DNA from 3 places in the Halobacillus sp. AWM4_238 genome. Region 2 is predicted to be linked to each of the others. Evidence: riboswitches for the same ligand, from Rfam matches in the RefSeq annotation. Region 2 holds a riboswitch; each other region holds the start of a gene.

Region 1 (6,449 bases), 1.9 Mb from region 2:
TTGCATCTGAAATAGGAAGAGCTGTGATGGAACGAAAGTATGCACAAAATCCTAATGCGTATAAAGCAACCATTTTGGAGATAATCTTTATCCTTTTGATATACATATCGTTATTAAGCACTGATTTTTGGGGAATGGTATAAGTCACACCATAGAGGGGGATTTGTTCAAGTAATGAATGCTTCCTATAATACTAGAATAGAAAAAAGAATGCTTGGATTCAATCTCCGGGCGTTCTTTAGTTAATGGGTAACCGGATCCACTTGATCTTGGAAATTTCTGATTCACCTTTTAAAAACAATATCGCTTTTATTTCATAAGTCTAGGAGATATGAGAAAGGTATTAGGTAAGTCTAAAAGTGAATACCTATGTGCAATAGGATCTTGTAATCAAGATAGATCTTAGAAAATCCTTTCTATAAAAGCAGGCATTCTGAATGAATGGCTGCTTTTATATTGACGAAAATGTTACTTTGTTGTACATTATGTTACATAGTTGTAACGTTTAGGGGTGAGAGAAAATGAACAAAACACAAACCAATATTGTGAATGTCGCAATCGATGTACTCTCTAAAGACGAAAGCGCATCGATGGAGTCGATCGCTGAACAGGCGAGCGTCAGTCGGATGACGATTCACCGTTATTTTAAGAACCGCGAGCGGTTGTTTTCTACGATCCATGAAGTGCTGATTGAAAGGACGTTAGCTATCTTTAACGAATCGATGGACAGGTGTGAGGATCCGCTGGAACAGATGGAAATGATCATCAGGACGAATGCAGGTCAGCGTGGGTTTCATCTTTTATTCCGTGAGCATGGGCATCATGAGGAGCACGATCCGGAGACGTGCAAGTTTTCTAAGGTTAACAAGGAGCTTTATGCCTTGATCGGACGGTTGAGGGACGCTGGGCATATCAATTCTTCTATTCCGGATTCCTGGGTTTTCCATATGTATGACGGGGTGTTGTTAACGGCTTGGGAGACGTTGCAGAACGGGACGGTCGCTCCGAAAGAGATTCCGGAGCTTGCATGGAGAACGTTTGAGAAGGGGCTGTTGTCATGAGTTTTGACGAGGAGTATCAACAAAACCGTAAGCGTTGGACCAGACCGGATGAGCAGATTGTCGATTGGTTGAAGGCTGTGCCGGCAGGCCGTGCGCTTGATCTCGGTGCAGGGGAAGGTGGCAATAGTTTTTGGCTGGCCAAGCAGGGGTGGAACGTGACGAGTGTCGATTTTGTCCCTTCGGCTGTCCAGTTTATTAGAGAATATTCTAAGAAACGAGGATATCCTATCGAAGCAGAAGTAGCTGATGCACGTACGTACACGAGCGAAGCTCCATTTGATTTGATTCTTCTCTCGTTCGTCCATTTTTTGGAAAAAGAACGGGCGCTTCTTTTCGCCAGGTTAGAAAAGCAACTGGCGGAAGGCGGGCTGCTCGTTTACCTTGGATTGATCAAAACAGAGCATGAGCTTCCACCTGGTGGTCTGTTGGAGGAGTTTCCATCATCTGAGGAAGTGGCGCAGGAAATGAAGGCTGTACCTTCACTTACCATTCTAGATTATAAAGACCTGGTGAGAGAACTTCCGATTGGGGTTGCGGAAGGGATGTATCAAGCGAAAACAGCGCGTGTGAAGGCAAGAAAGGGGATCGTTATGAATGGAAAATTATGAAGTAATTGTAATCGGAGGTGGCGCTGCCGGGTTGAGTGCAGCACTTGTGTTGGGACGTTCGAAACGTAAGGTACTCGTACTCGATGCTAACGCCGCTCGGAACCGTGTAACGCAGGCATCACACGGCTATCTGACACGGGACGGGGTAAAGCCTGATGAGTTCAAGTCAATCGGGCTGCGAGAAATCATGTTTTATCCTACGGTCAGCTATGTTGAAACGAAGGTGACGGCACTCGAGAAGGAGGAGGGTGTTTTTACCGTTCAGACAGATAGCGGGGAAAGTTATACAAGTTACCGGGTCGTTGTGGCAGCAGGGATGAAAGAGGAGCTTCCTCCCATCAAAGGACTTCAGGATGTTTATGGCTCCACTGTTTTTCCTTGTCCGTATTGTGACGGCTGGGAACGGAGAGATGAGCCCTTGGCGATTTTCGGTAACGAACCGTGGCTTATGCATTACGTGAAATTGATTTATAACTGGAGCAAGGATCTGATCGTTTTTACAAACGGAGCGGCAGTGCTTTCGAATGAAAACGTAGAAGATTTACGAGAGCATGGTGTGGAGCTGGTGGAAGCCCCGATTGATGAGCTTGTTTCAACGGATGGTCAGCTTCAGCAGGTCGTGATGGCGTCTGGGGAGGCGTACCATAGATCAGGCGGATTTATCATGGACACCGGCGAATTCCAGGCGTTTTCTCTCGATCATTTTGGGATTGGCTATACGGACATGGGTGGAGTCAAGACGGAAGAAGGAGCGGAAACAGCTGTGAAGGGCTTATATGTCATCGGTGACACGAAGAATGGATTCTCCGGATTGCTGAAGGCTGCGAGCGAAGGGTATGAAGTTGCCGCTGAAATGAACCATGAGATGGCAATGGAAGATTGGGAAAACGGTGGAGCATCTTGAAAAAACCAGCCTACGATAAATATTACCAAGAACAGGCGTATTTCGGAAACCCCTACCCTGGACTCGTGGAATTCTTTGACGCGTATGAACCGAAAGCGCATGTCCTTGATTTAGGATGTGGACAAGGCAGAGATTCATTAAGCCTAGGAAGGTTGGGGTACAAGGTGACAGGCGTCGATATCTCTACTGTCGGGCTTGATCAAATGAACCAAACGTCCCGTGACGAGCAGTTGAACGTAACCGGGAAAGTAGGAGATATTTACACGTATCCGGTTGAAGAGGAACACGATATTGTTCTGTTGGATTCGATGCTGCATTTTTATAAAAAGGATATCAAGAACGAAACGAAGCTCGTCCAGCGTATTGCTTCAGAGTTGAAATACGGCGGGATGTTGGCTGTTTTTATGATGCAAGGGGAAAAGAGAGAGGCATACTTGAAGCGGGTGTTGGATGAGATGGAGGTCGAGTGGAAAGTACTTGCTGACCGCTATACAGACTACCCGGAATTCAACGCGCGCTATCATATGTATATCCTGAAAAAAGACAGTTGAGTATTCGTATTGTTACGATCATAAAAATATTTGGCCACGACTGAAGCTATTCAATAACCTGCTTACTCCAAGTGGTTTACAGAAGGTAGTAACCTTGAATTCGAGTTTTAAAGTATAGGGAAGCGAATCTTGACTAAGAAGATTCATAACCGTCCACAGACAAAAAGGTGAATGTTTGAAAACGCCTGTCTGAATTACAGGACAGGCGTTATTCCTTATGCTTTCGTCTTATAAGATGTGATGTGATCCTGCAGCGTGTCGTCACTGCCGAACAGGAAGTGTTTCTCCATATCCGGGGAATACGTGGAGTTGACGGCTGTACGGCCGACGGTTTCTGCTACTTCACGTAGCATAGCCGGAGATGCTCCACAGCAGAGTCCCAGGTAGTTCACACCAATGCTGTACGCTTCTTTGGCCCACTCAGCAAGCTCATATCGGTTCGTGTATAGCGGGTCCAGGGACGTTGGGAACGTTGTTTCCGTTGGAAGAGTACAGGCACAGCCACCGTCCGGCAGATTGAAGAAGGTCGGGTGTTCTTCCGTCGTGCGGTAAGGAATTGGAAGGGCACCTACATAACCGTCCACCGTGTTACGGATTTTCTCTACATACGGCTGCATCGTTGCTGGTCCTCGGAAGCAGTTCATCCCTACAACAAGTGCGCCTTTTTCTTCTAATAAGCGGCAGGCTTCTTCTACTTCGTAGCCGTCACGCAAAATGTTTTCTCCCATCAGACCGAAGGTGATCACCGCAGGGAGGTCTTGTTTTTGAATTTCTTCCAGTGCGATCAGCGCCTCTTCGTAATAATAGAAGGTTTCGCCGTTCACAAAATCTACCCCTTCATCCTTACACCAGCCGACCATCTCAGCAAACATGCTTCTTGTTTTTTCAACAGCTTCAGGGTCATCCGGGTTGAACAGGTTAGTGTTGGAAATGTTCCCGGCTACGAGTGCTTCTTCCTCAGGGTGCTCCTCTGCAACTTCTTTGGCTAGACGGATGGCCTGACGGTTAAGCGGCTCTAATAAATCCTCTTTGCCGATGATTCTCATTTTCTCCCGATGGCCGTTATAGGTGAAGGCTAGGACGACGTCGGAGCCAGCGAGCATATAGTCACGATACGTCTGTTTTAGTGCCTGTGGATTATCGAGGGCTACTTCAGGGACAAAGGATCCGGCCTGTAAATAACCGCGGCGCTCCAATTCAAATAAGTATCCTTCTCCACAAATCACCGGTCCATCCTGTAATCTTTGTTCTAATGTTCGTTTCATTTCATTCCACAACCTTTCATTTTGTAAGAATAGTTTATTAGAAAGCTCATGCCTTTTTTCAGGTACAAGCTGACTTTCTGAGACTTTCTGTCTGATAGGGGCATAACCGATTCAATCCTGTTCCCCTCCACATTGATCCAGTCCATTGAAATAAAAAAAGGACCTCCTTGGATAAGGGGTCCTTTATGTATCAAGAGTCTCCTTATCTTCAAGGTATCACTACCTTCTGGATTTAGCACCGTGCCTATGGCTGGTTGCTGAGGTATCAAAGGGCCAGTCCCTACACCTCTCTGGATAAGTTTTATTCTTATGTGGTTTTTGGAAAAACAGTTTAACACATTACGTAAGACGTTTAAATCAAGAATCAAAGCGAACATTTGATGTTAATTATTTCGCTTGCGATTTACAATACATGAAAATAAATGAAGAATCAATGGAATTTTCAGAAAAAGTTTTTGGTGGTATGGTTCTATTTGAAAATACCTGCACTACCTTATGATGTTCAGGCGATTTTAATATACATAACGATTCTTGGAGTGGATGGTTTGAGCTAATCTCAATCGCTTTGTTAAAGTTTGTTGTTCATATTTAACTCCTCGAAACGAAGCCTGCATGAGAAGGGCAGTTTCGTTGAATACTTGAATGCGAGATAAATACATATTGTAAGTGCCTCGCTTTTTTCTGGTAGTATTTGGAGTTATGATGTTAATAGCTAAAAGACTTACAGAATGTGGAGGTGTGGACTTTGTTGAAAAAATATTTAGGATCGATCTCTTTATTATTCATGATCATTTTTATACTTATATTTTTTGTTCCACAACTATTGAATCCGTTACCTGAGTCTTTATTAATAGGTTATTTATACCAATCACTATTGTTATTTCTTTTATTGAGTTCTTTTGTTACTGCACTCTTTAGTGCGAAAGGGCGTGTGAAAACAGTTGCTTTATCCATTTCTTCTCTTGGGATGTTAGGTTTGGTGATCCTATTGATATATATTATGGGAATGATAGGGTTCGGTAATTTCGGGACATAAAACTTATGGATAATATACATCTACACTAATGGGTACAAGGAGGGGATTTATTGAAGAAGCAAGTCCTATTTATTCACAGTGCAGGTCCACAGGAAGGAAAGCAAGGAAGCAGCCATCTAGTTTCTTATTTACAAAATTCATTAAGTGAGGATTACCATTTATCCTGTCCGGCCATGCCAAATCCTGAAAATCCGAGTTATGCTGCTTGGAAGGCTATCCTAAACGAGAAACTTTTGGAGATGGAGGGTCGAGTTGTTCTGATCGGCCATTCACTGGGTGGCTCAGTCCTTTTGAAATATCTCTCGGAAGAAGCTTGTGACTTAGCTATCTCCGGCGTATTTGTGATGGGATCACCATACTGGGGCCTGGATAAAGATTGGTTTAACCGAGAATTTGAACTCTCGAATAATTTTGCTTCAAGAGTTTCACAAATCTCAAAAATCTATCTTTATCATAGCCGAAATGATGAGGTCGTTCCTTTTCGTCATTTCGAGTACTACGCGTATAAGCTTCCACACGCGAAAACTAGGGTCTTTGAGAATTATGGACATGTATTTCAGGGTGACCTCCATGAACTTGTTCATGATATTGAGTCTGCATGATGAGGGTGTATCTTAGAAAAAGGTTCACATTAAAAAGAGGGGAGAACAGGGATAGTAATGTGTAAAATCGAGTCTTCGGTTTCGGGGGAGTTAGCTAAGATATGACACTGGATTTGATATAAAGAAAGCCCTAAGGATCACTCAGGGCACTTTACAGTTTCGATCATTTATTTTATCAAGTTGATTCAATAAGTTATCCAATTGTTGAGATATCTGTAATAATTCAGAGTAGTCAGCGGAGTTATTGTAAGCTTCATACATTTCTAATCTAACGGTTTCGATCTGCTTATGTAAACCATCTACAGTCTGCAAAAAATCTTCCTTTCATCAAAATTCAACCACTTTGTTTCATATTATAATTCCAAATCTTATATACCCAAAAAAGCAATTGTAAAAACCAGTGTGTTGAATAGTGGAAGATG
Region 2 (6,449 bases):
TGGTATCGAGCAAGTCTGGATAAGTCAGGTTTAAGTATTCATTACAACCATCGAACGCTTCTCCACCGAAGTCTTGAGGGGAAAGGTCGGCTTCCTGCAGCATCGTTCCCATCGCACCATCGAGTATGAGGATCCGCTGTTTCAGTTGTTCGTTAAACGATGTGGATGCCATCGGAAATCTTCCTTTCTCGTTTTGCCGTTTGTTGTTTAATATAGTTCGTCAATTCTACGGTCATTTCGTAACGTAAAAATGGTGTGATTAAGTAAATACCGTTGAACAGGTCAAGGGCTGTATCAATGAGTGCCTTTGCGATACGAAGACCTTCTGCCTGTGCTTTCTCTTTGTCTGTGCCGGCGAGTTCCATTTTTTCCAGGACCTCAGGAGCAAGCGTGATACCGGGAACTTCGTTGTGTAAAAATTCAGCGTTCCGTACGCTTGTCAGCGGCATGATTCCAATATAAATCGGGGCATCGATGTGTTTGGTCGCTTCATAGACCTCGATGATCTGCTCTTCATTGAAGACCGGTTGACTGATGAAGTAGTCAGCCCCGTATTTGATTTTCTTCTCCATTCGTCCGACGGCACGGTTCAAGTTGCGCACATTCGGATTAAACGCAGCAGCTACCGAAAAGGACGTATTCTCACCTAGATTTTTTCCGGAAAAAGAGATGCCCTTGTTCATTTGCTTGATGTAATGAATGAGATCAAAAGAGTTCAGGTCATACACCGAAGTGGCCCCCGGGAAATCCCCTATTTTGGTTGGATCTCCTGTAACGGCAAGGAGCTGACGAATGCCGAGAGCATGAAGCCCCATTAAATGAGATTGCAAACCTAGTAAATTGCGATCCCGGCAGGCTATGTGGACGAGTGGGTCCACCTGATACTTCTCTTTAATGATTGATGCCATCGCCGTGTTGCTTATTCTCGGAGAAGCGAGAGAGTTGTCTGCGAGTGTGACAGAATCGACACCCGCTTCCTGTAAAGCTTTCGCTCCTTCAAAAAAGCGATCGGTCTTCAATTTTTTCGGCGGATCAAGTTCAACGATGATAGAACGGCCTTTTTTGGCTTTTTCATGAAGGTGGGGACGTGGATCAATCGGATTGGACACCCGCACCTCCGTCTTCTTTTTGAATGGAACCACCTTATCCTGTATCGGTGCTTTTCCTTTGACTCTAGCAGCAATGGCTTCGATATGTTCCGGTGTCGTTCCGCAGCAGCCGCCGATCAGACGGGCGCCTTGCTCAAAAAGGGATTGGGCACTTTTTTGGAAATATGTCGGGTCCGTTGGATAAACGAGCCTACCATCCTGGTAGGCGGGCAAACTTGCATTCGGATAAGCTGACAACACAGCACGCTCCGGAAGCGGAACCTCTTCTAACGATTGAATCGTGTGATAAGGTCCGAGTCTGCAATTGACGCCGACAACATCAGCGCCTAAGTCTTCCAGCTGTTTGAGTGCATCGGGAAGTGGGGTGCCGTCTTGCAGGACACCCGCCTCATGCATGGATACTTGAGCGATGATCGGCAGGTGTGTTTCTTTTCTAGCAATCTTTAAAACAGTCTTGATCTCTTCTAAATCATAAAAGGTTTCAAGCAGAAGGCCGTCGACTTTTTCAAAAAGAAGACAGTACAGCTGTTCCCTGAAGCTGCGCTTGATTTCTTCTGTCGATATGGCTTGTTTGCGGGCCCCCCGGACGCCACCGATGGTTCCGACTACGTATTGCTCGTCACCGGCCGCTTGTTTGGCAAGTTTGACAGCAGCGGCATTGATCTCTTTGACTTGATCTTGAAGGCCGTAGCGTTCCAGTTTAATATAATTGGCGCCGTAAGTATTCGTTTGGATGACGTCCGCACCAGCGTTCACGTAAGCGCGGTGGACGTTCAATACTTCTTCAGAGTGGGAGAGGTTCAATTCTTCAAAACATCGATCGATGCCATAAGAGTAGAGGAGGGTGCCCATAGCTCCGTCTCCAATCATCGTCTGGTGGTGTAAAGCTTCGCGTAGATCCATTGTTCAACCTCCTGTTTGTAAGAATGCTTGAGATCCTGATTTTTCTAATGCCTGGTAAAAGTCCTTGATCAAATCATCCGGGTTCTCAAGACCGACAGATAAACGAAGCAACCCGTCTGTTATCCCTCGCTTTTCACGTTCTTCTTTCGGCATCGATGCATGAGACATCCGGGCAGGATAGGACAAGATCGATTCGACCGCCCCAAGACTTACGGCATAAACAGGGAGCTCCACGTGCTTTGTAAACTGCCGGACCGCATCTTCATCCCGCAAACGGAATGATAATACCGCTCCGGCCCCTTCTGCCTGATACGTCTGGGTCGAGCTGCCAGGATGAAAACGGAAGCCAGGATAGTAGACCTGTTCCACGTGCGGGTGGGCGCTTAATTTCTCTGCAATCTTAACAGCAGATGCTGACGATTGAGTCATTCGGCAATGGAGAGTTTTCAAGCCGCGAAGCACGAGCCAACAATCGTGTGCGCCTAGAATCGATCCGAATGAATTTTGTAAAAATCCGAGCTGCTCCGCAATCTCTTGATCTCTTGTTACGGCAAGGCCTGCAACCACATCACTATGACCGGCAATGAATTTCGTCGCACTATGGAGGACGAGATCTGCCCCAAGTTCGAGCGGTCGTTGAAGGGCGGGTGTCATGAATGTGTTATCGACGAATGTCCAGCAATCGTTCGCTTTCGCTAACTTTGCGACAGCACGAATATCTGTAATCTCAAGCGTGGGATTGGACGGCGTTTCTATATACAAAAGTTTCGTATTAGGCTGAATCGCCGTCGCCACCTCATGAAGGTCCGTCATATCAACGAATGTGTGATCGATTCCAAATCTGATGAGCACATCGTGGATCATGCGGAAGGTGCCTCCATAAACGTCCTGGGTGATGACGACATGGTCGCCTTTTGATAACAGCATGAAGGCTGTTGAAATGGCAGCCATCCCTGAAGCGAAAGCAAAGCCGTTTGTGCCGCTCTCAAGACCGGCAATGGTCTCCTCCAAAGCTCGTCGGGTCGGGTTTCCGGATCGGCTGTAGTCGTAGTCCCCGGGGTTGTCGAAATCCTGCTGATGAAAGGTGGATGCCTGTTGAATGGGGACACTGACAGCGCCTGTATGCGGGTCGAATTTATAATCACTGTGCAACAATCGCGTTTGCAAAGAATGATCGGTCATCGTACAGATTCCTCCTTCGGTAGTTGGGTGAGGGTATAATCAAGGTCTTGAATCAAATCATCGATATGTTCGACGCCGACAGAGAAACGAAGCAGTCGGTTACAGACGCCGTAGCTGATCCGGGTCTCTTCTGGAATATCTGCATGAGTCTGAGTTGCAGGATAGGTGATGAAACTCTCTACACCTCCAAGGCTTTCGGCAAAACTGATTAACTTCAAGTTCCGTAAGAATGGATCGATCCAAGCTTCGGATTGAAGTTTGAAGGAAACCATCCCACCTTGACCAGGATAGAAAACATCTGTCACGTGCGGATGTTCTTCTAAAAAGGCAACAACGGATTTTGCATTGTTTTCATGCTGACGCATCCGGAGAGGGAGGGTCTTCATTCCGCGCATGACAAGCCATGAATCAAAAGGGGAAAGGACAGCGCCCGATGTATTTTGATGAAAAGCGAGCTTCTCCGTTACGTCTTTTCCTTTGCTAACAAGAATACCGGCAAGGACATCGTTATGACCGGCCAAATATTTCGTAGCACTGTGAATGACCACATCTGCACCTTCTGCAATCGGCTGCTGCAACACCGGAGTGTACAGGGTGTTATCGACAAGGAGCAGAAGGTGATGAGCTTTCGCGACCGTTGAAATTTGCTTGATGTCTGCTGTATGCATCAGCGGATTTGTCGGTGTTTCCACGTAGATGGCTTTCGTCCGCTCATTGATGTAGTCGTGGATCCGTTCAAGGTTGTTGCTGTCACAATAATGGAACCTGAGGTCATAACGTTCTTCCATATGTTCAAACAAACGGAACGTCCCGCCATACAAATCTTCGGAAACGATGATCTCATCGCCTTTCTTAAAAAGAGATAACGCGGTTTGGATCGCAGCCATCCCTGAGCTGAACGCAAAACCTGCATCTCCGCCTTCAATATCTGCGATGGAAGACTCGAGAATTTGGCGGGTGGGATTTCCGGTCCTCGAATAATCAAAGCCCGTCGACTCCCCTAAACCAGGATGGCGGTAAGGGGTGGAAAGGTAAATGGGAGGGTTAATCGCGCCGGTAGGCTCATGCCGCTGGTTTCCAGTCTGAACGAATTTCGTATCCCTGTGTGGACACATAACACCACATCCTTTATAAGTTATTGGTTCAAAATAAACGCTGGTTAAACAGTAACTCCCTCTCGTGTAAGATGTAACTTCGAGACGTTTGTATGTTTGGATGGTGGTTCGGGAAAGCGAGTCACTCCCGCCGCTATGCTCCACCCAAACTAAAGTCTTGAAAGTGGGTCTTCCTAATTTCTGTAAAATAAAAATAAAAAAAGCCTTCTCGAAGAAGAAGACTTTTGTGTGGACGGCTCTTCTTCTTATCTTTCAAGTTGTAAAACAACTTGCTGGAGTTAGCACCTTTCTGGTCGAACCAGTGGTTGCTGAGGCTTCGTCGGGCCAGTCCCTCTGCCTCTCTTGATAAGAGATTCAATTGTAATTTTTTCTAATTGCTGATTACTCTACACTACTCAGAAAGTTTTGACAATATGCTAGAAAGAATTTTCCGAAAACTTTTCCCGAATAAGAATAAAGCCTCCTTTTTCAAAAGCAGGCTTACATGGAAGGGTTTTGTACTCCGGCTTCGATGTAGGAGCGGACAAGCTGCCATTTACCCTCTTGTTTTTCGAATGTATCAAAGAAAAGGTTGGAAGTTTCCAAGAGTTCACCGTTTAAGCGAATGGAAACCCAAAAAGCAGCCAGTTGTTTGTTTTCGTCCAGCTGGGTGATGGAATGATCGGTGTAGATCCATATCATGTCTTGATTTTGGAAGTGTTCAAAAGCTTGAGCCCATCCTTCGATCGACTCTTCATAAGAATAATCCACCCGTTCGCCGTGACGAATCTCTCTTGCTTCGAGGTTTCGCGATGTTACTCTTTTTAAGTGATCCAAATCTTGTTGACTAGCTCTCCGTTTATACTCTTCATAAAAGGTTAGAAAGTCCACATCCATTCCTCCTCTCCCTCCATGGTTCGACAGAGAAGGTGGAAGTCCTGTCTATTAATGACAAATGCCTAAATTGTACAGGACGGTTTTGACTTGTAAAGCAAGCGTACCGACCCATAGCAGGAGTGTGGCCCCATTCAGCCCGTACCATATTCTCTTATTCGACATCTGTTTACGTTTGTTATATAAAAATGCTAGCAGAGGAATCGTCAGGACGGTGAAGATCGTCGTTAAGCCGAGGAGTCCTTTGTAGTCGCGGATCCAGATGAAATCATTGAAGAAGGGGATGATGATCGTTGAAGTGTAAATGACAGATAGGGCATAAACCCCAATCGACCAGGAGATCATCATGAACAGCAGGTTAACAAGAAGTGGGTAAGTTTTCACGGGCACACCCCTAGGTTCATTAATCCGATTTGTTTACTCGGGTTAATGTTATCCTACGTTCAACGATCAAATATGTCAACGTTTCATCCGTATTCTTTTTGATGGGCTTTCTTTTTCTTTAAATAGTCCTCATCCTCCCTGACCTCGATCCACTTTTTCTCGAAAATTTCAGCGGATGCTGCTTTCTCATCGTCGATGTCGCGATCGTTCACTTCACCATTTTTGTCATACTTCTTCCCGCCCTTATAATTCGCGTACCTTCGCGAGCGCGTGTATCCCATCTGCAAAAACTTCCGTGCCATATCCATGCCCACAAAATCATCCTCTTCTTTATAGTCGAGAAACATTTGATAGATTTTTTCTGATGATTCCTTGGCAATCTCTGGTGTTTTGAAGCGCCAGTGGGGCAGGATTTCACCTTTGTATGGTTCGACGAGAAGTACCCCTTGCTCACCTCGGCCCACTCGATATTTTTCTGGATTTTTGCGAAAATCGATTGTATCAAAATCGAGGTCGTAATCAAACGCCATTTTTATTCTTCCTTTCTGTGTTTTCGATTCCGAACATATTTAGTTCAAGATCTTGAGAAAGCTTTCTGATCAAGGCTCCACCAGCGGTGCTGTTTCCTTTTTCATCGATCGCAGGACCCACGACCCCGATTCCCATACGGCCGGGGGATGAGCCGATGATGCTTCCGGATACCCCGCTCTTACAAGGAAACCCAGCTTCTACGGCATAGTGTCCTGAAGAGTTGTACATTCCTGATGTCATCATGATCGCTTTCACCGTGCGTAAATGATGGGAGGGAATGAGTTTTTCTCCTGTTTCAAGATCCAGTCCTCCTTTAGCTAGAAACAGCCCCACACGTGCAAAATCATGGCAG
Region 3 (6,449 bases), 470 kb from region 2:
GGCGTCTACAGGCAGAACTCCCTGATTTTTCACGAGGGTAATTGAACGCTCCGCCGCTAGTTTCTCCACAGCTTTATGTGCATCCGATCCGACCACTTCTTCCGCTTCTGCGATTTTCTCATCGATCGGTTGAGGCGTTTCTTCTTTGATGATTCCCCGGTTCAATTTCAATGTAAGGATCCGTTCAACAGAATCTTCAATCGTAGCCATTGGAATTTCCCCAGACTCTACAGCTTCATAGACACCAGAAGCAACTTCTTCTAAACCTACAGGCATAAGCGCAATGTCTGTACCGGCATTGATCGTTCGAATAACGGCATCGACCGGTCCGAAATGTTCAGCGATCGCCTTCATATTCAAAGCGTCTGTGACAACGACTCCTTCATAATTCATCTCTTCACGCATCAATCCCGTTAGCACTTTTTCTGAAAGGGTGGCTGGGAGCGCAATTTCAGAACCATCCTTCTGAGAAGTCACTTTTGTATCATCGATTTTCGGGAAGGTAATGTGTGCAGTCATAATCGCATCGATGCCCGCATCCATCGCCTGTTGGAAAGGATACAACTCTACTTCTTTCAAACGCTCGAGGTCATAAGGAACTTCAGGTAGACCGAGGTGGGAATCTGTCGCCGTATCCCCGTGACCCGGGAAGTGCTTGGCAGTCGCTGCTACCCCGTGTTCCTGCAGCCCTTTCGTGTAGGCTACGCCCATTTTCCCGACCAGTTCGGGATGTTCTCCGAAAGAACGAACACCAATGACAGGGTTATCAGGGTTGTTGTTCACATCCATAACCGGCCCAAAGTTCATGTTGATCCCAAGAGATGATAATTCAGCTCCAATGACAGAACCTACATCCTGAGCGAATTCTTCGGAACGTGTTGCACCTAAAGCCATATTTCCAGGCATATCCGTTCCTGATTGAAGACGTGTCACAATGCCGCCTTCCTGGTCAATCGTCATAAGCAATCCATATTTTTCAGAGGCCGCTTGATAATCAGACACAAGCGTCGCTGTCTGTTCGGTTGTCACCACATTTTCTCGGAATAATATAACGCCGCCCAAGTGATATTTTTGAACTATCTCCTCAATCTCCGGGAGCATTTCCGTTACGTTCTCCCCGTCCCATTTTCTAAAATCCGGCATAAGCATCTGACCGACTTTTTCCTTCATTGTCATGTTGGAGAGTGCATGTTGGACAAGGTCGTACCGTTCCCCTTGCTGCTTTTTGATGGTCGGTTTGAAGTCACGCTTCTCTTTCTTTTTCTTTGAACGATCCGGCTTGTAATCAAGGGCGATTCGGTCTTTGAATGAACCATTGGATACCGTCACCCACGCTCGTCCAGGCTGCCCTGTGAAAGTGACCGTACCGTCATCCGTGATCGTAGCAACGTTTGGATTTTTCGATTTCCAAACGAGTCCTTCATTCACCTTTGTAAAATGTCCATCTTTATACACGTTCAGGGCAGATAGAGTAAACACATTCCCTTCCATTGTTACATCTGCCTGCGGAACATTCTCAAAGATAATCAAGTCTGATTGCTCACTCTTTTCAGCAGCATCCACCTCTGCTCCCATGAACCACGACGGCAGCATCATGTCGATGGTCAGTGTGAAAATGAACACCCATTTGCCTGCTATTTTCATTCGACACTCCTCCTTTATTTATCTATTTGTAAAAGGCGCCTACCTATCCAGGAAGATCCTTTTGCAAAAAATTTCGTAGAGTAGTACCCATGCAGAAGACAATTTATTGTAAACGTTTACATATTGTAATAAAAGCTTATCGGAAATAGGTATAGTCGTCTATACCACTTAAGGCCCTAATCCTCTTCAGAACCTTTCATTCCCAAAACTTTCCTACTGATTCGATAGACTTATTTTGAAATTTCATGTCAGTATATTTAGAAACAAATAAAAAAAGAGGACACCTGATCAGGTGCCCCCCTCTATTAAGATGCGCTCTTGAATACGGCCTTTCCTTTTTCTACGGTAAATTTCGGATATCTAAAGGCGATGGCTAACAGACCCGCCACCATTGTAAGTAGAGGGTAAATGCAAAATGGAACAATCGCGACTGGAGAAATGCTGGCGACACCCGCTACCGCCAAAATCTGTCCGCCATAAGGGATGATCCCTTGAACGGAACTGGAAAAAATATCGAGGATACTTGCTGAGCGCCTGCCTTCGATGCCATATTCATCAGAAATCTGCTTGGCGAGCGGACCGGCTGTGATGATAGAAATCGTATTGTTCGCTGTCGAAAAGTTGACGGCCGTCACAATACCTGCAATGCCAAGCTCTCCACCACGATTGGAATGGACTCTCCCGCTCACGGCTTGCAGTAGAAATTCAATGCCGCCATTAGCCCGGATGAGTTCCACTAGACCACCTAACAATACGGCAATCATCGCAAGCGTCTGCATGTTCGTAAATCCATCCCCTACGAGGGTGACGAATTCCATGCCGGAAAACTTCCCAAGCACAAGTCCAACCCCACCGGCGAAAACAATGCCGCCGATCAGAACATAAATGACATTTACTCCGGCAATCGCGAATCCGAGTACCCCTAGGTAAGGTAAGATCTCAACAATGTTGTACGAGTAATCATTCTGCAGGCTGGCCGTTGCATCGGCGGTCATCACACCAAAAATAATGGCTGTTATGATGGCTGCTGGAAGAACGATGAAGAAATTCGCTTTGAACTTCTCTTTCATTTCTGTTCCTTGTGTACGGACAGCTGCTATGGTCGTATCGGAAATGACGGAAAGGTTGTCCCCGAACATGGCACCACTCACAATCGCCCCCATCACTAAGGCAAGGCCGATGTCAGTCTGCTCGGCTACACCCAATCCGATGGGAGCCAGGGCAACCACCGTACCTGTAGACGTTCCCATAGAAATCGAGATAAAACAGCCGATGACAAACAATCCGACGACCATCCAACCGCCAGGCAAGTAGGTCAAGCCTAGATTGACGGTCGATTCAACGGCCCCCATGCCGGATGCTACGGAAGCAAATGCTCCCGCTAGTAGAAAAATGATGACCATTAAGATGATGTTGGGGTGTCCGCCCCCCTTGGTCAATTGGGATATTTTTGTTTGGAAATCAGTCTTCCGGTTCATCGCTAAAGCAACGAGAATTGCCGCGAATAAAGCGACAAGGACAGGCATTTGATAGAAATCTCCTGTAGCGATTCCCGAACCGATGAAAAGTAAAATGAAAATCGCAAAAGGAATGAGTGCGAAAGGGTTGCTCAATGATTTTGCCATGATTGGACCTCCTAAAATATTTTAAACTCATCAGAATAGTCGGTTTTATCCCGAGAAGGATGAATGGTTCAAAGCGAAGAAAGCGGCAAATAAAAAAGAGCCCTCTTATATAAGAAGGCTCTCTGAATCGTATCCGTTCATTCCTTCTTATCTCTCAAGTGATCAACACTTGCTGGAATTAGCACCGGCCAACCGATGTTGGTGGTTGCTGAAGCATCACAGGACCAGTTCCTCTGCTTCTCTTGATAAGAAATATTCAATTGAGTCAATGGTAACTTTACAATAAAAACCATTCGATGACAAGCGTTTTTTTCATTCTCACCTTTCGTAGCGGCCGATCACTTCCATCGCTTTTTCAGAAGCGGAGGTATCGATGGCATCATTGAAGTCAATATCCCCACGTATAGCGCCGTTTGCGTCATACATCTCAAACTGTTTCTTAATATCATCGATAAACATTTCCCCGTTCGGGTCGAGTCCTGTCACACCGACTTTTTTCCAAACTTCTGTGTCCTTCAACGCTGTATGCTTCGTCATGATCTCAATCACTTCATCCAGCCCCTCATCATAAAGGAACGCGTCATTGTAATCGCGCACCCCCTTCAAGTAAGCGGCCATAAAGCGGACGGACACGTCGGTATCTTTTTCAATGAAATCAGGCGATCCAAGAACCATGGCAATTTGTGCATCGGGAGCGAAATCTGTGGCATCACGGAAGCGGACGTGCAGGTTCTGTGCTTCCCCTTGAGTGATCAGTGGTTCAATTTGAAGAGCGGCGTCAATCGACTTGTTGCCCATCGCGGCAAGCATATTTCCAAAATCGGACATGAGCACGAACTCGACATCCCCTTCGGTCAGCCCTGCATGTTGAAGCATCCGCTGGAAAATGTAATCATCCACGGCGTTTCTCGATGACACGGCAATCCGCTTCCCTTTCAAGTCACTGTATTCTTTGATTTCATCCTGCAGATCTTCACGAATGGCAAAGCTGAAATACGAGCTGCCATCAAAATAGTGCCCTTTATCAGCAATGATTTTTACATCAATGCCTTGAGCGATAGCATTGAAAAAGGAAGCTGTAGATACGCCACCGGCAATGTCCACTTCACCTGCCGCCAGGGCTGGTAGCATATCATCACTGTTTGCGAACGTCGTGAACTTGATATCGATGTTGTAGTCATCAAAATAGCCTTTTTCCTCAGCGATATAAAAACCGGCCCCAGAAGCAGCACCATCTTCGGCAATGACTACCGTTGTTTTCTTATTTAATGGAGCAAAATCACCATCAGGAGTTTCCTTATTCCCCTGGTCCTCCCCACTCTCGCCAGAGGAACAGCCGAACAACACAAAAATGATGAACAGAAAAGAAAACAGATGACATACTTTTTTCACCATGGGATTTTAATCCCCTTTCTTCTGCTATTTTCGCGAACGCTGCACTTCATCCTGAAGATGGTTCCAAATCTCTACAAAATGTTCCGCCATCACAGGATCCGCACGTACCTGCTCCATGTTTCTCGGTCTCGGCAGACGGATTCGTTTCTCATCAATGATGGTACCGGGCTGTGAACTCATTAAAAGGATCCGGTCACTAAGTAGGAGCGCTTCATCTATGCTATGGGTAATAAATAAGACCGTTTTCTTCGTCTCCGACCATATATTCAATAGTTCTTCCTGCAAAATGAATTTATTCTGCTCATCAAGCGCGGCAAAAGGTTCATCCATGAGGAGAATCTCAGGGTCATTCGCAAAAGCTCTGGCAATGCTTACGCGCTGCTTCATTCCACCGGAGAGCTCTTTCGGATAAAGTTGGGCGAACTTCCCGAGGCCTACTTTTTCCAAGTAATACGTGGTTCTTTCCTTGATCACATCCTCAGGTAAATGCCTCATCTTCAATCCAAAACTGACATTGCCCTCAACCGTCAACCACGGGATGACGCCGCGTTCCTGGAAAACCATCGATTGCAGCGGCCGTTCTTTCTTACTTTTGGCAATCGAAAACGTTCCCCCGCTCGGCTTTTCTAAGTTAGCTAAAATCCTTAAGAGGGTCGTCTTCCCACAGCCGCTCGGCCCGACGAGGCAGACAAATTCCCCGTCCGCAATATCAAGCGAAATATTTTCCAGTGCCGTCACACGGTTTTCTTTCTTATAAAACACTTTCGTCAAATCTTTGATTGATATTTTAGCCTCCATCCCCTGTCGCTCCTTTCATCAATTAGCGCCATGGCAGCAGTTTGGCCTGCAGTCCCCGGAGAATGATCGAGAACAAGTAGCCGAAGAACGAGATGAGCACAAGTCCGACAAACATTTCTTTCAGCAGGAAGGCTTTATACGACGTCCAGATCAAATACCCGATCCCGGAGTTGGCTCCCATCATTTCCGCAGCGACGATCGTTAACAGCGCAATCGCCTGCCCCATTTGAATCCCTTCGAGCATAACCGGCAAAGAACCGGGCAAAGCAATTTTGAAGAAGAACTGCTTCGAATCGGCGCCGTAATTCTTGGCCACATCCAAATAAATCCGGTCAATGTTCACCACGCCCGCAACGGTATTAATAACGACTGGGAAAAACACACTGCCCGCAATCGTCACCACTTTTGAAACTTCACCGACACCGAATAAAATGATGATGATCGGCAGAAGCGCAAGCGTCGGGATTGGCATCAATGCCATAATGAGCGGCGAAAGAAAATGCCGAATTGGACCGTAAAGCCCCATCAAAAGACCAATCACGATGGCAGGGATGACACCAAGGAGAAACCCTGCAAAAATCCTGAACAGAGAGATGCCGATATGATGGAACAATTCTCCGCTCATCCCCATCGCCCAGAACGTGCCGACGATTTCTGTCGGAGGTGGGAAGAAACGCGCATCGATCAGCCCCGTTCGTGATAAAAACTCCCATAGCAATACAATGAAAATCGGTGATGCGATCGTCAACATCTGCTTCAGGCGATGCTGCATCTGCCGCTTTTTCCATTCTTGTTTTTCCATTTGTAAAGGGTCGATCACAGATTCCCTTCGGCCGTCTTTCATACTCACCACCTCTACCGCTAATTTATGAGCGAACGCCCAATTGTGTGAAATTCACAGGTTTAAATAGCCAGAATAAGCTTGGGTGCGCACAAAAAAAAACGCCATACAGGCGTTTCTTATGATGGATTCACTCTTATGAAGTC

The links. A riboswitch is a leader RNA that binds a small molecule or an ion and turns the genes downstream of it on or off. The one in region 2 is predicted to bind S-adenosylmethionine.
Region 1: linked by a shared signal. The riboswitch ahead of ACXACN_RS06915 (homocysteine S-methyltransferase family protein) and the one ahead of ACXACN_RS16350 (methionine biosynthesis PLP-dependent protein) in region 2 are both predicted to bind S-adenosylmethionine.
Region 3: linked by a shared signal. The riboswitch ahead of ACXACN_RS18610 (Na+/H+ antiporter NhaC family protein) and the one ahead of ACXACN_RS16350 (methionine biosynthesis PLP-dependent protein) in region 2 are both predicted to bind S-adenosylmethionine.

What each region holds. Positions count from the first base shown of each region.
Region 1 is NZ_JBSWSY010000002.1:1,348,427-1,354,875, reverse strand. Features, by position in the region: gene ACXACN_RS06940 (DUF4181 domain-containing protein) at 1-143, shown strand, start outside; gene ACXACN_RS06935 (TetR/AcrR family transcriptional regulator) at 522-1,061, shown strand; gene ACXACN_RS06930 (SAM-dependent methyltransferase) at 1,058-1,669, shown strand; gene ACXACN_RS06925 (NAD(P)/FAD-dependent oxidoreductase) at 1,656-2,573, shown strand; gene ACXACN_RS06920 (class I SAM-dependent methyltransferase) at 2,570-3,124, shown strand; gene ACXACN_RS06915 (homocysteine S-methyltransferase family protein) at 3,340-4,389, opposite strand; SAM riboswitch class I at 4,589-4,690, opposite strand; gene ACXACN_RS06910 (alpha/beta fold hydrolase) at 5,476-6,027, shown strand; gene ACXACN_RS06905 (aspartyl-phosphate phosphatase Spo0E family protein) at 6,169-6,339, opposite strand.
Region 2 is NZ_JBSWSY010000002.1:3,271,783-3,278,231, forward strand. Features, by position in the region: gene metH (methionine synthase) at 1-172, opposite strand, end outside; gene ACXACN_RS16340 (bifunctional homocysteine S-methyltransferase/methylenetetrahydrofolate reductase) at 153-2,012, opposite strand; gene metC (cystathionine beta-lyase) at 2,016-3,194, opposite strand; gene ACXACN_RS16350 (methionine biosynthesis PLP-dependent protein) at 3,191-4,309, opposite strand; SAM riboswitch class I at 4,552-4,661, opposite strand; gene ACXACN_RS16355 (hypothetical protein) at 4,790-5,179, opposite strand; gene ACXACN_RS16360 (hypothetical protein) at 5,234-5,566, opposite strand; gene ACXACN_RS16365 (DUF4385 domain-containing protein) at 5,650-6,096, opposite strand; gene glsA (glutaminase A) at 6,086-6,449, opposite strand, start outside.
Region 3 is NZ_JBSWSY010000002.1:3,739,633-3,746,081, reverse strand. Features, by position in the region: gene ACXACN_RS18615 (glycoside hydrolase family 3 protein) at 1-1,644, opposite strand, end outside; gene ACXACN_RS18610 (Na+/H+ antiporter NhaC family protein) at 1,950-3,269, opposite strand; SAM riboswitch class I at 3,414-3,521, opposite strand; gene ACXACN_RS18605 (ABC transporter substrate-binding protein) at 3,588-4,664, opposite strand; gene ACXACN_RS18600 (ABC transporter ATP-binding protein) at 4,689-5,462, opposite strand; gene ACXACN_RS18595 (ABC transporter permease) at 5,485-6,306, opposite strand; gene ACXACN_RS18590 (hypothetical protein) at 6,423-6,449, opposite strand, start outside.